2 regions of the Carnobacterium gallinarum DSM 4847 genome follow, and region 2 is predicted to be linked to the other one. Evidence: predicted binding sites of a transcription regulator. Region 2 holds the regulator's gene; the other holds the start of a gene.
What was found. Region 2 encodes LexA, which represses DNA repair genes until DNA is damaged. Its sites were predicted from a motif close to CNAACANNTGTTNG; they were not measured.

Region 1 (6,428 bases), on a different contig from region 2:
CCAATTTATTGGCTTTAAAACCTTCCCATCAGTTTCTCGGTAATGTGGTTTGCCATCTGGAAATAATTTTCCCATATTGGCTTGATGAACAAAATGAAAAATTGGTCTAGGATCGACTCCCATTAAAACAAATGAGCCATAATTAAAATAGTTGGCGTCTGTTAAAGCATCAATCTGACCTATCAAGATATCCTCAACTGGCTTTGCTTCTTCCTTGATTTTTGTGACAGTTTGCAGAATGGATTCTTGCCACTTTGCGATAAGTTGATCAAACTCATCTTCATTCCCACCAACACTTGCATATAAAAATTCAATCATTTCTTCTGTTGTAAAACTGGCTCTCTGTAGAGCTTCTATTGGACTAAAAGCTGTGGGAACTAAGTTTTCTGCTGGATGAAATGTATCATGAAATTCTTTCACTTGCTCATATTCAGATAAGTGACTCATATATCATACACTCCTTTAAACTAATACTTTGCCCTTCATTATAACTTACTGCTTTTGTAAAGGAAAAAAATTTGTCTTATCATAGAAAGAAAAACAGCTAATCTTCATTCTAAATTGTTGGATTTCCGCCATATTTATTACTAGTCCCTCTTTAAAAAGTAGTCTCTAACAATTACATAGTTTATCTTATACAAAAAAATAGTCATGGAACCTTCATTCCCATGACTAACTTCTTACTCATTTTTGGCTTTCATTTGATCCATCAAACGTTTGCGCAACACAATATTTTCTGATTCAACTAAGCGTCGCTCAGTTACCTGTTTACGAATAGTTTCTTGTAGTCTTTCAATATTCTCGACTCGAATCTCTTCTTTGTTTCTAGCTTCTGCCAATTGATTTCGTTCCACCGTTGTTTCATTTAATTGTTGAACAAGCTCTTCCATTTGTTTTTTTAATTGTTCATTTTTTTCAATCAACCACTCATTTTTCTTAGTTAATTTTTTTGTGTGACGTTCAAATCGTCCATCCGTCAATGTTGTATAAATCAAGTAGGCTCCTAAAAAAGCTGAAAAAATCGGAAAAATAACTGAACTTTGTTTCAATAAAGAAATAACAACAACACTAGCTCCCGAAAGAATACAGATATATAGACCTATTGAGAAGGATTTATCTTTTCGCTCTTCATCCATGTCATGATAAAAATCTGTTTGATTTTGCAATTCTTGGACTTTTAACTGTAGCTCATCTAGTTCTGCTTGAGTTCTTTGGTACAGCTCTTGTTCTTTTTCAGCATAACGTTGTTCTACCTGTTCTTGATACAATAAGAACCATTCCTTTTCCCGGTTAAGACGTAAAAAATCAGCTGATAATTTCGCTTGATGCTCCGCTTTTTCTGAAAGCAATTCATGGGCCGTCCCTGTTTTTAAATCATTTAATTCAAGTTGAGTTTCAACTAAAAGTTGAGTGGATTCAGCCTTTGCTTGACTACGAGTTCGGTCTGCTTCAAGTCGCGCTTCATATAGTAGAGCTTGCTCTTTCTCACTTAAACTTGCCTCTAGTTCACTTTGTTTTTCTTGATAAAGTTGATTAAGGTCATCTAAACGTTTTGATAATTCATTATCTTGACGTTGTTTTTCATGTTCAACTTCTTTTTGATAACGAACTAGTTGTTCTTTCAATTCCGTAATTTCATTCTGAACTGCATCGTACATCTCATTTGATTCACTAAAAGCATTTTGCAAAATCAGCTCGGCTTGCATCTTAGCATTTTCTAAAATTGCTTCTTCTTTAGCTGCAATTTTCCGATTCAATTCATTCTTCTTTTCGTCATATTCGCTAATCAGCTCACTAATCTTTGTCTGATATTCTAACTCAAGTTCTGCTTGTTTTTCTTCAAACCGCTGAATATTCAATTCGTTCACCTTAGAAACTGAATCCGTAATCAAATCATTTAATGTAACTTTAACTGTATCAACCATCTGACTCGTAATATTTTTAGTATCTTCAATAATTTGTGGTTTAAATGTAATTTTTATTTTTTCATCTTTTTCTTTTGAAGATTCAGACATATAAGAACTCCTTTCCCCTTAGCTTGACTTGCTATAGCTAGTGGATCAATTAAATTAATTAAGACTGTATCACTGTTTTTTCATAAAAAAACAGATTCTCTACCATTATCTCAAAAAAAAACAAAAAATGCACCTAATTTTCATTAAAATTTAATTTGTAAAAAAAACATCTCTTTAAAGAAAGTAACTGTCCTTTCTTTAGAGAAATGTTTTAGTCATTTAAAAAAATAATACAACAATTAACTTCATCATTAACGGAGCAACAAAAACGGTCACTACTCCCGTTACACCAATGGCTAAACCTGACATTGCTCCTTCTACATGACCTAACTCTAATGCTTTTGAGGTTCCAATTGCATGAGCCGAACTACCTAAAGCCACACCTTTAGCCACTGGGTCTTCAACTTTTAGAAAAGTTAAAATAGGCGGACCAATAATTGAACCGATTATTCCTGTGACAATAACAATAACCAAAGTCACTGTCGCAATCCCATTCATTTTTTCAGAAATACCCAATGCAATCGCAGTTGTAACTGATTTTGGCATAATTGATACAATTAAATCTTCCTTTAATTGCAACATAACGGCTAAACACCCCGTCATAAAAGTTCCAAAAATCGTTCCTAATAAAATTCCTGTAACGATCGATCGAACGTGTTTTTTTAGTAAATGAAACGTATTATATAATGGAATTCCTAAAGCTACTGTAGCTGGTGTAATTAAAATATTTAAAATACTACCACCTTTAAAATAATTTTCATAAGAAATATGTCCAATTTTTAAAAATAAAATGACAAAAACAGTTGAAACTACCAATGGATTAAATAACGGAAAAGGGAATTTCTTAAATAACCCTAAAGCTAATAAATACATTCCAATTGATAAAATCAACCCAAACATAGGGTTACTTGTGAGCTCTTGATACATTTTTCACATCGTCCTTTCCAATTTCCTCTTCCTCAGCAGGTTCATCTTCAAAACGACGCTTCACAGCCTGAACAACGACTCCAACAAAAGCAACGGTCAAAGCTGTAGTAACAAATGAAACAATTAACAATAACCACCAAGTGTCTTTAATAACTGGAAAATAAACCATGATTCCTACTCCAGCAGGTAGAAATAAAATACTTAAATTACCTAGTAAGAATCCACCAACTGTTTCAACATCCTTGACTTTTAGCACTTTAAATTGCAAAGCTAAAAATAAAAGCAACATGCCGATTACACTTCCAGGGACTGGCAAAGCCAGTACTTTTGACAACACTTCTCCTAAAAACGAAAAGCTTAAAATATACAGTAACTGTTTATAAATAGTCATAATTTCCCTCCATACATCTAATACTATACCATAATGTTCTTGAAAATAAAGGAGATTTCCAAATCTATCCTTTTATAATAAGGCTTTCATAACTATTTTTCATGGTTTTTAATAAAAGTATTCTTTTTTATTTAGAATTAAATTTAATTCTACTGAACAGAACATTCGTTCTAAACTGTAGTTAGTTCAGCTAAAAAGTGGTATAATTAATCTAGTGATAAATTGAAGAAATCAAGAAAATAAACCTTTTTACCGCTAAGGAGGACACTATGAATCAACCATTAGCTTTTCGGATGCGTCCGACAAATATCGATCAAATCGTTGGTCAAACCCATCTTGTTGGCGAAGGTAAGATTATTCGTCGTATGGTGGAGTCAAAAATGCTTTCCTCTATGATCCTTTATGGACCACCTGGAATTGGAAAAACGAGTATTGCCAGTGCTATTGCCGGCTCAACAAAATACGCCTTTAGAACCTTGAATGCCGCTACTGATACCAAGAAAGATTTACAGATTGTTGTTGAAGAAGCTCGAATGAGTGGAACAGTCATTCTCTTATTGGATGAAGTCCATCGTTTAGATAAACCAAAACAAGATTTTTTATTGCCTCATTTAGAAAATGGTCGTGTTGTCATGATTGGGGCAACAACAGAGAATCCTTATATTACAATCAATCCTGCGATTCGTAGTCGAACACAGATTTTTGAACTAAAACCTTTATCTATTGAAGATATCGAAAAGGCGATTGAATCAGCTCTAAATGATCCGGTACACGGATTAGGTACGCAATCAATCGAATTAACTAAAGAAGCCCTACTCCACTTTGCTAGAGCAACTAATGGTGACCTACGTAGTTCATTAAACGGACTCGAATTAGCCGCAAAATCAACCCATCCTGCTGTTGATGGTATCATTAGAATTGATTTAGAAGTGGCAGAAGAATGTGTTCAACGAAAAGCTCTCACTCACGATAAAGATGGGGATGCCCACTACGATGTTATTTCTGCATTGCAAAAATCTGTTCGTGGTAGCGATGTGAATGCTGCATTGCATTATATGGCTCGTTTAGTCGAAGCAGGTGATTTACCCATTATTGCCCGACGTTTAATGGTCATTGCCTATGAAGATATTGGATTAGCGAATCCCGCCGCTGCCGCACGAACTGTAACTGCTGTACAAGCAGCAGAAAAACTGGGCTTTCCGGAAGCTCGAATTCCGTTAGCAACTGCTATAGTTGATCTCTGCCTTTCACCAAAATCTAATTCGACTTACGTAGCGATAGATGCCGCCCTTAGTGATATTCGGGCTGGAAAAAGTGGAGATGTACCCGATCACCTTCGCGACTCTCATTACAAAGGGGCTAAGGATTTAGGTCGTGGCATTGACTATAAATATCCCCATGCCTATCCTGACGCTTGGGTCAATCAGCAATATCTCCCTGATAAACTAAAAAATGCAATTTACTATGAACCAAATTTTACAGGAAAATACGAAGCTAGCTTGGCAAATCAGTACGATAAAATCAATCAAAAGAAAAAAACGAGAGAGTAGTTTTCTCGTTTTTTTCTTGCTACATATCCCTTCAAATTTCATTATTTTTATGCTATGCTTACCTTTGAATTTGGAAAATCATTTTCTGATGAATGAAGGGAGTTTTTTTATGATTATTACTATTTTGATGTTGATCTTTGCGATTCTTCTATTTTCAGCTGCTGGATTTTTATTAAGTAGCAAATCTAGTCTATTGATTATTAAGGAAGTTCCTAATGAACATGTAGCAAATTTAAATTTTTTTAGATTCTATGGATTTGCCTTACTGTTATGCGGACTATTTAATTTAGTTTTATTATTTTTTCAACCAGCATGGTTATTGCTCACTTTTTTAATAATCACCTGCTTCTTGATTTTATTTTTTATTTTAGGCTTAAATAAACGCATTCATTAAAAAAATCAGCCCACTATATTAGTGTACCGCCCCCCAAAAGTTAGACCTAAAAAATCTAACTTTTGGGGGTCTTTTTGTATGGCAAAATATAGCACAGAATTTAAGATGAACGTTGTACAAAACTATTTAAATGGAGAAGGTGGAATGAAGTATTTAGCTAAAAAATATGGCATTAAAGGAATCTCTCAAGTACAAATTTGGATAAATACGTACAAAGAATTTGGTGAGGAAGGTCTACTTCGTAGTCGCCAAAATAAAACTTATTCTGTTCAATTCAAGTTAGATGCGATAGAGTTATATCTAACAACAGAGATGTCCTATCGAGAAGTTGCCAATCAGTTTGGAATGACCAATTTTTCTATGATTGCCAATTGGCGTAAAGCTTACCAAGAAAATGGAGTAGATGGGCTCTCACAACCGAAAGGACGTCCATCTAAAATGCCTAAAAAAAAGAATAAATTACCAGCTATTGATTCTTCAAAAAAAGAGTTAACCTATTTAGAAGCGCTAGAGAAAGAAAATCTACAGTTAAAAATTGAACTTGCCTATTTAAAAGAATTAAGGAGGTTGCGTTTGATGGAACAGCAACAGAAAAACAAGCACGAATCATTCATAGCCTCCGAGGGAAATTCAGATTAATCGACATTCTTGAAACCCTAGGGTTTCCTAGGTCAACCTATATGTATTGGCAAAAACGCTTTAACCGTGAAAATCCAGATAAACCAATTGAACAAGAAATGGAAAAAATTCATCACGAACATAAGGATTATGGCTATCGTCGGATGAATCAAGAACTTAGAAACCGTGGTATCCTTGTGAATAAAAAGAAAGTGCAACGTTTAATGAAAAAATTAGGAATCTTGGTACGCTCATTCACACGGAAATCACGGAAATACAATTCCTATAAAGGAACTGTTGGGAGAGTGGCAAAAAATCGGATTCATCGTCATTTTTATACAAGTATTGTTCATCAAAAAATGACAACAGATACAACAGAATTTAAGTATTATGAAAAAGATCACTCGGGTAGTTTGCGTATTAAGAAACTCTATCTAAACCCGTTCATGGATATGTATAATAGCGAGATTGTCTCTTACTCAATTTCAGAGAAACCTACAGCAAAAGCGATTATGGATGCATTAAATGGAGCT
Region 2 (6,428 bases):
CAACTAGATGTTATTGGGTTTCAGTTTGGTCCTGTAGCCGATGAAATGAGTCAAGAAGCTGAAGTTTCAGTTGTTGGGCAATTAAGCGTGAATGAATGGAATGGCAATAAAAAACCACAGCTGATGTTGGAAGATATCGCAATTGATGGAGTACAGATTTTTGACTTGCGTGGGACACATCTGCCGGAATCGATTTGGCAACAAACAGATGCTGAATTTGTTTTCTTTAATCAAAAAAATTATGAAAACAATCAAAATAAGATACCAAATACAAGCACAGCTTCCTATCTTCAATCATTAAATGAAGTAAAAGAGACTATCGTTACAAAAGGAAGTTTAGTTTTTGTAGATTGTCCTAATGAAACGGAATGGGTTACCGAATTATTGCGTAATAGTCAAGCTGAGCGTGTGTATGCATGTTTTTATAGTCAGGATGAGTGCTATTTAAATGGAATGCCTAGTCGTGGACAGTTTGGTGAGCTATTTAAATTTGCAGCTAGTCACAAGGATGTTGATATTCGCCATCGTTTAAAAGTATTGGCTGACTATTTAAAAATTAAAGAAAATCATTTAATTTTTATGATTCACGTGTTTTTTGATATAGGATTTGTTACAATAGATAACGGTGTTATGAATTTTGTTAAAGATGCACCAAAGTGTGAATTGACTGAATCAACAACTTATCAGAATCGTTTACACAAAATTGAGGCTGAAAAAATACTGGTTTATAGCCACTTCGCTGAGCTTGAGACCTGGATTAAAGATCAATTAAATAAACCAGCTTAGGCTGAATGGAGGATTTTTTAAGATGGATTTAAAGAAATATATTGCTGATGTGGTAGATTTTCCCGAAAAAGGAATTATTTTCCGCGATATCTCGCCTTTAATGGCTGATGGTGATGCTTATCGTTATGCAACAAATCAGATTGTTCAATATGCAAAAGATAAAGGTGTTGAGATGATTGTTGGGCCAGAAGCTCGTGGCTTTATTGTTGGTTGTCCAGTTGCGTATGAGTTAGGTATTGGTTTTGCACCTGCACGTAAAAAGGGCAAGTTACCTCGTGAAACAGTAGAAGTTAGCTACGGTTTAGAATATGGAACAGACATTTTACAAGTTCATCAAGATGCAATTAAACCTGGTCAAAAGGTTTTAGTTTGTGATGATTTATTAGCAACAGGTGGAACGATTGCAGCAACTATTGAGCTAATTGAAAAATTAGGTGGAGTTGTTGTTGGAACAGCATTTTTCATTGAATTAATGGATTTAAATGGCCGTGATAAAATTAAAGGCTATGATATTTTCACATTGATGGAATATTAAGACTAACTCTTTAAAAAGTTGATATAATTACTTTTTATTTGATTTAGTATCATAAGCGATACGATTTTTAAAATAGAGAAAACTGCAAGAAATCCATTTTTATAAATGTTGATTTCTTGCAGTTTTTTATTTCACTTATTAGTTTCAAAATAATAGTTTTACCTCACTCATTTTTTAGTTGGACCTAAGGTATAGATCGTTTTAATTTTGGGAAAAACACAAAAATACTTGAAATTACTTAAAAATACTTATAAAATGAACTAAGGAGGTGTAGTTATGACCCAAGAGAAAAGAATTAGCGAAATAAAAAGATTACTTCAGCAAAAAAACGAATTATCAACGAATGAATTGATTACTTATTTTGCTGTTTCAAGAGATACGATTCGTAGAGATTTACTAGTTTTATCAAAAGAGGGGACGGTTAAAAGAACTCATGGGGGGATTATGAAAATAGCTTCTCAGACATCAATTCCCAGCTACAGTGATCGTTTGTATCAACTAACACCAGAAAAAGAAAAAATAGCGCAATTAGCTAATCAGTTTATTACGTCAAACCAGTTCTATTTTTTTGATGTTTCAACTTCGGTATTGAAACTTTCACAGCTAGTAAAAAAAACGATAACAGTTTATACACATTCACTAGATAATAGCATTGCGCTTTCTGGAAAAGAAGTTGTTTCATTGCACTTATTAGGCGGAGCATTTAATCAGGATGATCGCTTTTTTTATTCATTGAACGAGGCGGAATTGGTTCAAGATGTTCAATTTGAGTGTGCATTTATTGGGGCAGGAGCGATTAATTCAGCTGGCGTTTATTTTAAACATCAGGAAGATGCCTACATTAAAAAATTGATAAAAAAACAAAGCAAGCAGGTAATTCTCCTTGCAGAAAATACAACATTTACTAAAAATGCACCATATAAAGGGTTAAACCTCCAAGATATTGATATTTGGATTACAAATGAAGAACCAACGAAGAGACAACGAGATTTATTTGATGAAAGAACTAAAATCCTTTATTGATAGGTAGTTACGTTTGATTGAAAATAATAGGAGATAGCGTGTTGTAAACGGAAATAAATTAATTTTGAAAACTATGCTAATAAAATTTATAAAAAAACACCAACATATAAATTGCAGTTTTATATGTTGGTGTTTTTTAATTAAAATATAACTCATTTATATAATTTTGATAAGCTTCAAAGATGGCATAAAAGAAAAAGGCGATATAACTTGTTAGATCACGAGAGAATTCTAATAAATCTTCATGAGTTCGCTTTAAGTCACCGGCATCAATTGCATCTTTTAAAAAGATTAAAATGGCTGTATGAAATTCAAAAAAGTAGGCATGTAGCTCTTTTAAGGGGGTTCCCATTGCTGCACGATCCTCAGCAAGGTAACGACAAACATTATCATTAGGTTGATCATTTCGGAAATTATCTATCGCTAAACCAAGATAATAAATTCCTTGTTTTCGTTGTTCATTCGCAAAATTTGTTTCTTTTTCTCTAAGTAGATATTCATTTGTTTTTGTATAGTAGTCAGAGTAATATAAATCAAACAGTTGCTCTTTATGTTCGTCTATGTAATTAACTTCATTAATATAGTCCATCATTAAACTCCTTTTTACAAGTATATTGATATTTTTTTAATATAAGAATGGGAAATTCTAACAAAAACAATCATATAACAAATTTGGTATAAAAAATAGAAGAAAATGATATTTTTTAAAAGAAGTTGTGTAATTGTGAACAAAAAAACAGAAATCTAAGTAGATTTCTGTTTTTTTTATAAGAGCAAGCAAAGTTAATTAAGCAGTTTTTGCTTTAGGTTCACGACCTAAGATAAACTCTAAAATAGTTAATACTACTAGAATACCAACAATAATCATAAAGCTTCCAGATGTTTTAACTCCAAAATCCCATGTATTGTAAATCCAAATAACTACTAAACTGTAAAGAATAGAAAGAATATTTAATGCGCCGAAAGCCCATAAATTTCCATTTTCCTTATTTTTCAAATACATTCCGCAAAGACCAATACTTAAAACGATCCAAGCAACTTGAACTAATAAACTAAACCAATAAAATAAAAATGCAACCATCTTTTTTCCTCCTTTTTTATCCACCTATTAGATTTTAGCACAAATTAAAGTAGAAACAACTAATAGGACTTAAAATAATAAAAATAGTATTCAAATCAAGAACAAACTTGACATGAATACTATGAAATTGCTAAGTTTAAGAAATATGACTACGATAAAGTCCAACTACTTTTCCAAGAATACTTACTTCTTCTAGTATAATTGGTTCTAATGTATCATTTTCTGGTTGTAGACGATAATGGGTTTGCTCTTTGAAGAATCGTTTACATGTTGCTTCATCTTCATTTGTCATAGCGATAACGATATCACCATTGTCAGCATTTGCTTGTTTGCGTACAATGACATCGTCACCATCAAGAATCCCAGCATTAATCATACTTTCACCACGAATTTTTAACATAAACAATGAATCTGCATCGTAATTAAGATGCGGTGGAATTGGAAAGTAGTCACTAGCATCTTCTACAGCTAGAATTGGTTCACCAGCTGTTACAGTTCCTAATAAAGGTATTTTATCAGAAGGCACACCTAACTTTGAAAGACCAGCAGCTGTTAATTCAATTGCTCTGGGCTTACTTGGATCACGTTGGATATAACCGTTCTTTTCAAGGCGAGAAAGATGCCCATGAACAGTTGATGTTGAAGAGAGGGAAACTGCAGTACCAATCTCACGAACAGTTGGTGGATAACCTTTTAATTGCACCTGTTCATGTATGTACTGAAGTACCTCAATCTGTCTTGATTCTGGTGTTTTACGCATAATTTAGTGCACCTCATTTCTCTTATGATTTCTTGAATATAGAATACCATAGTTTTGAATAAAAATCAAACAGATGTTCGTATTACTTTTTTAGAATAAAAAAATAATCAAAGGAATATATTTTTTTGATTATTTTTGGTATAGTAATGTAAGTAGAATGAAAGAGATGGAGTGAATGGATTATGTTAGGAAAAAATAAAATTGCACGTATTAATGAATTGGCAAATAAGGCTAAGGCCGACGGATTAACCTTAACAGAACAAACTGAGCAAAAAAAATTAAGAGAAGAGTATTTAGCTGCGTTTCGTGGTGGAATGCGTAACCATATTGAGGGAATGAAAGTCGTAGATGATGATGGAAAAGATGTCACACCAGATAAGCTAAAAGACATTCAAAAAGAAAAGGGACTACATGGTCGCTAAAAAAATGAGTTTACTAAGAAAATCTCTTAGTGAACTTTTTTAATATCTATAATTAAATCTAAATTTGGTAAGTTAAAAAGTAATTTAGATATGAATAATAGTGAAAAATACTTAAATTTAAAAAAACGAAAGTTTTTATTGTTAAATTTTATGTTAAAATTAAGTGGATTTTAAGAACTCAAAAGCTAGTTGTATAAAGGTTTTATTTACCTAAAAAGATAAAGGAAGAGTGCTACAAAAAGAAAAATCTATGAGAAACTTGCTAGAAAGCGTTGCACAAATGCAAATAAAACAGTAGAATAAAGGTATAAAAACCGAGAGGATGATTTAATTGTTCGATACAACTGACCAACTTGCAGTAAACACGATTAGAACACTGAGTATTGAGGGGATTCAAAAAGCAAATTCAGGACATCCTGGTTTACCGATGGGTTCTGCTCCAATGGCGTATACTCTTTGGACAAAACACTTAAAAGTTAATCCTAAAAATTCAACTTGGGTAGACCGTGATCGTTTTGTGCTTTCAGCAGGACATGGCTCAATGCTATTATATAGCATGCTTCATTTAGCAGGCTATCAAGTAACAATCAATGATTTACAAAATTTCCGTCAATGGGGAAGTAAAACTCCGGGACATCCAGAAGTTCATCATACAGATGGAGTTGAAGCAACAACTGGCCCGCTTGGTCAAGGAATTGCGAATGCTGTGGGGATGGCAATGGCTGAAGCGCATATTGCAGCTACGTATAACAAAGAAGGACACAAAATTGTCGATCACTTTACCTATGCATTATGTGGGGATGGCGATTTAATGGAAGGCGTGTCTGCAGAAGCAGCAAGTATGGCAGGACATCTAGAATTAGGAAAATTAGTCGTTTTATACGATTCAAATGATATTTCATTAGATGGACCAACTTCAAAAGCCTTTACTGAGAATGTAGGCAAACGTTTTGAAGCATATAACTGGCAACATATATTAGTTAAAGACGGTAATGATTTAGCTGAGATTGAGAAAGCTCTTGAAGCAGCAAAAGCTGAAACGAAAAAACCAACTTTAATTGAAGTGAAAACTGTCATCGGATTTGGGGCACCAAATCAAGGGACATCTAAAGTTCATGGAGCTCCACTTGGAATTGAAGGAATTGCAGCTGCTAAAAAAGTGTATGGTTGGGATTATCCTGATTTTACAGTTCCAGCTGAAGTAACTGCACGTTTTAAAGAAACAATGATTGATAAGGGTGCAGAAGCTGAATCAACTTGGAATGAAACTTTTGCAGCTTATAAAGGTGCTTATCCAGAATTAGCAGCTCAATTTGAACAAGTAATGTCTGGCAAATTACCAAGTGATTGGGATAGCGAACTGCCAGTTTATGAACTTGGTGCAAGTGCTGCATCTCGTGTAACAAGCAGTGAAACAATTCAAGCACTATCTAAAAAAATTCCAGGTTTCTGGGGTGGATCAGCTGATTTATCAGCATCAAATAATACAATGGTTACAGGGGAAAAAGATTTTGAACCTGGTCAATATGAAGGACGTAATATTTGGTACGGTGTGCGTGAATTTGCAATGGCAGCAGCTATGAATGGAATTGCTTTACATGGTGGCTCTCGGATTTATGGCGGAACATTCTTTGTCTTTACTGACTATTTCCGTGCAGCGATTCGTTTAGCAGCAATTACCAGCACACCAGTAACGTATGTTTTAACACATGATTCAATTGCAGTTGGGGAAGATGGCCCAACACATGAACCAATTGAACAATTATCAAGTTTACGTGGTATGCCAAATCTTTCAGTAATTCGTCCAGCAGATGGAAATGA

Region 1: BR43_RS01095 (replication-associated recombination protein A) is a predicted target of LexA. The motif match lies at 3,492-3,505, and genes of this name have one in related genera.

What each region holds. Positions count from the first base shown of each region.
Region 1 covers NZ_JQLU01000003.1:39,747-46,174, forward strand. Annotated here, with positions in the region: gene BR43_RS01075 (pyrophosphohydrolase domain-containing protein) at 1-447, opposite strand, end outside; gene BR43_RS01080 (hypothetical protein) at 681-2,015, opposite strand; gene BR43_RS01085 (LrgB family protein) at 2,235-2,942, opposite strand; gene BR43_RS01090 (CidA/LrgA family protein) at 2,920-3,333, opposite strand; gene BR43_RS01095 (replication-associated recombination protein A) at 3,603-4,883, shown strand; gene BR43_RS01100 (hypothetical protein) at 4,993-5,277, shown strand; one part of gene BR43_RS19420 (IS3 family transposase) at 5,356-5,902, shown strand; one part of gene BR43_RS19420 (IS3 family transposase) at 5,902-6,428, shown strand, end outside.
Region 2 covers NZ_JQLU01000005.1:2,906,869-2,913,296, forward strand. Annotated here, with positions in the region: gene recJ (single-stranded-DNA-specific exonuclease RecJ) at 1-786, shown strand, start outside; gene BR43_RS18200 (adenine phosphoribosyltransferase) at 809-1,321, shown strand; gene BR43_RS18205 (DeoR/GlpR family DNA-binding transcription regulator) at 1,598-2,344, shown strand; gene BR43_RS18210 (hypothetical protein) at 2,481-2,933, opposite strand; gene BR43_RS18215 (hypothetical protein) at 3,132-3,425, opposite strand; gene lexA (transcriptional repressor LexA) at 3,562-4,185, opposite strand; gene BR43_RS18225 (DUF896 family protein) at 4,368-4,607, shown strand; gene tkt (transketolase) at 4,939-6,428, shown strand, end outside.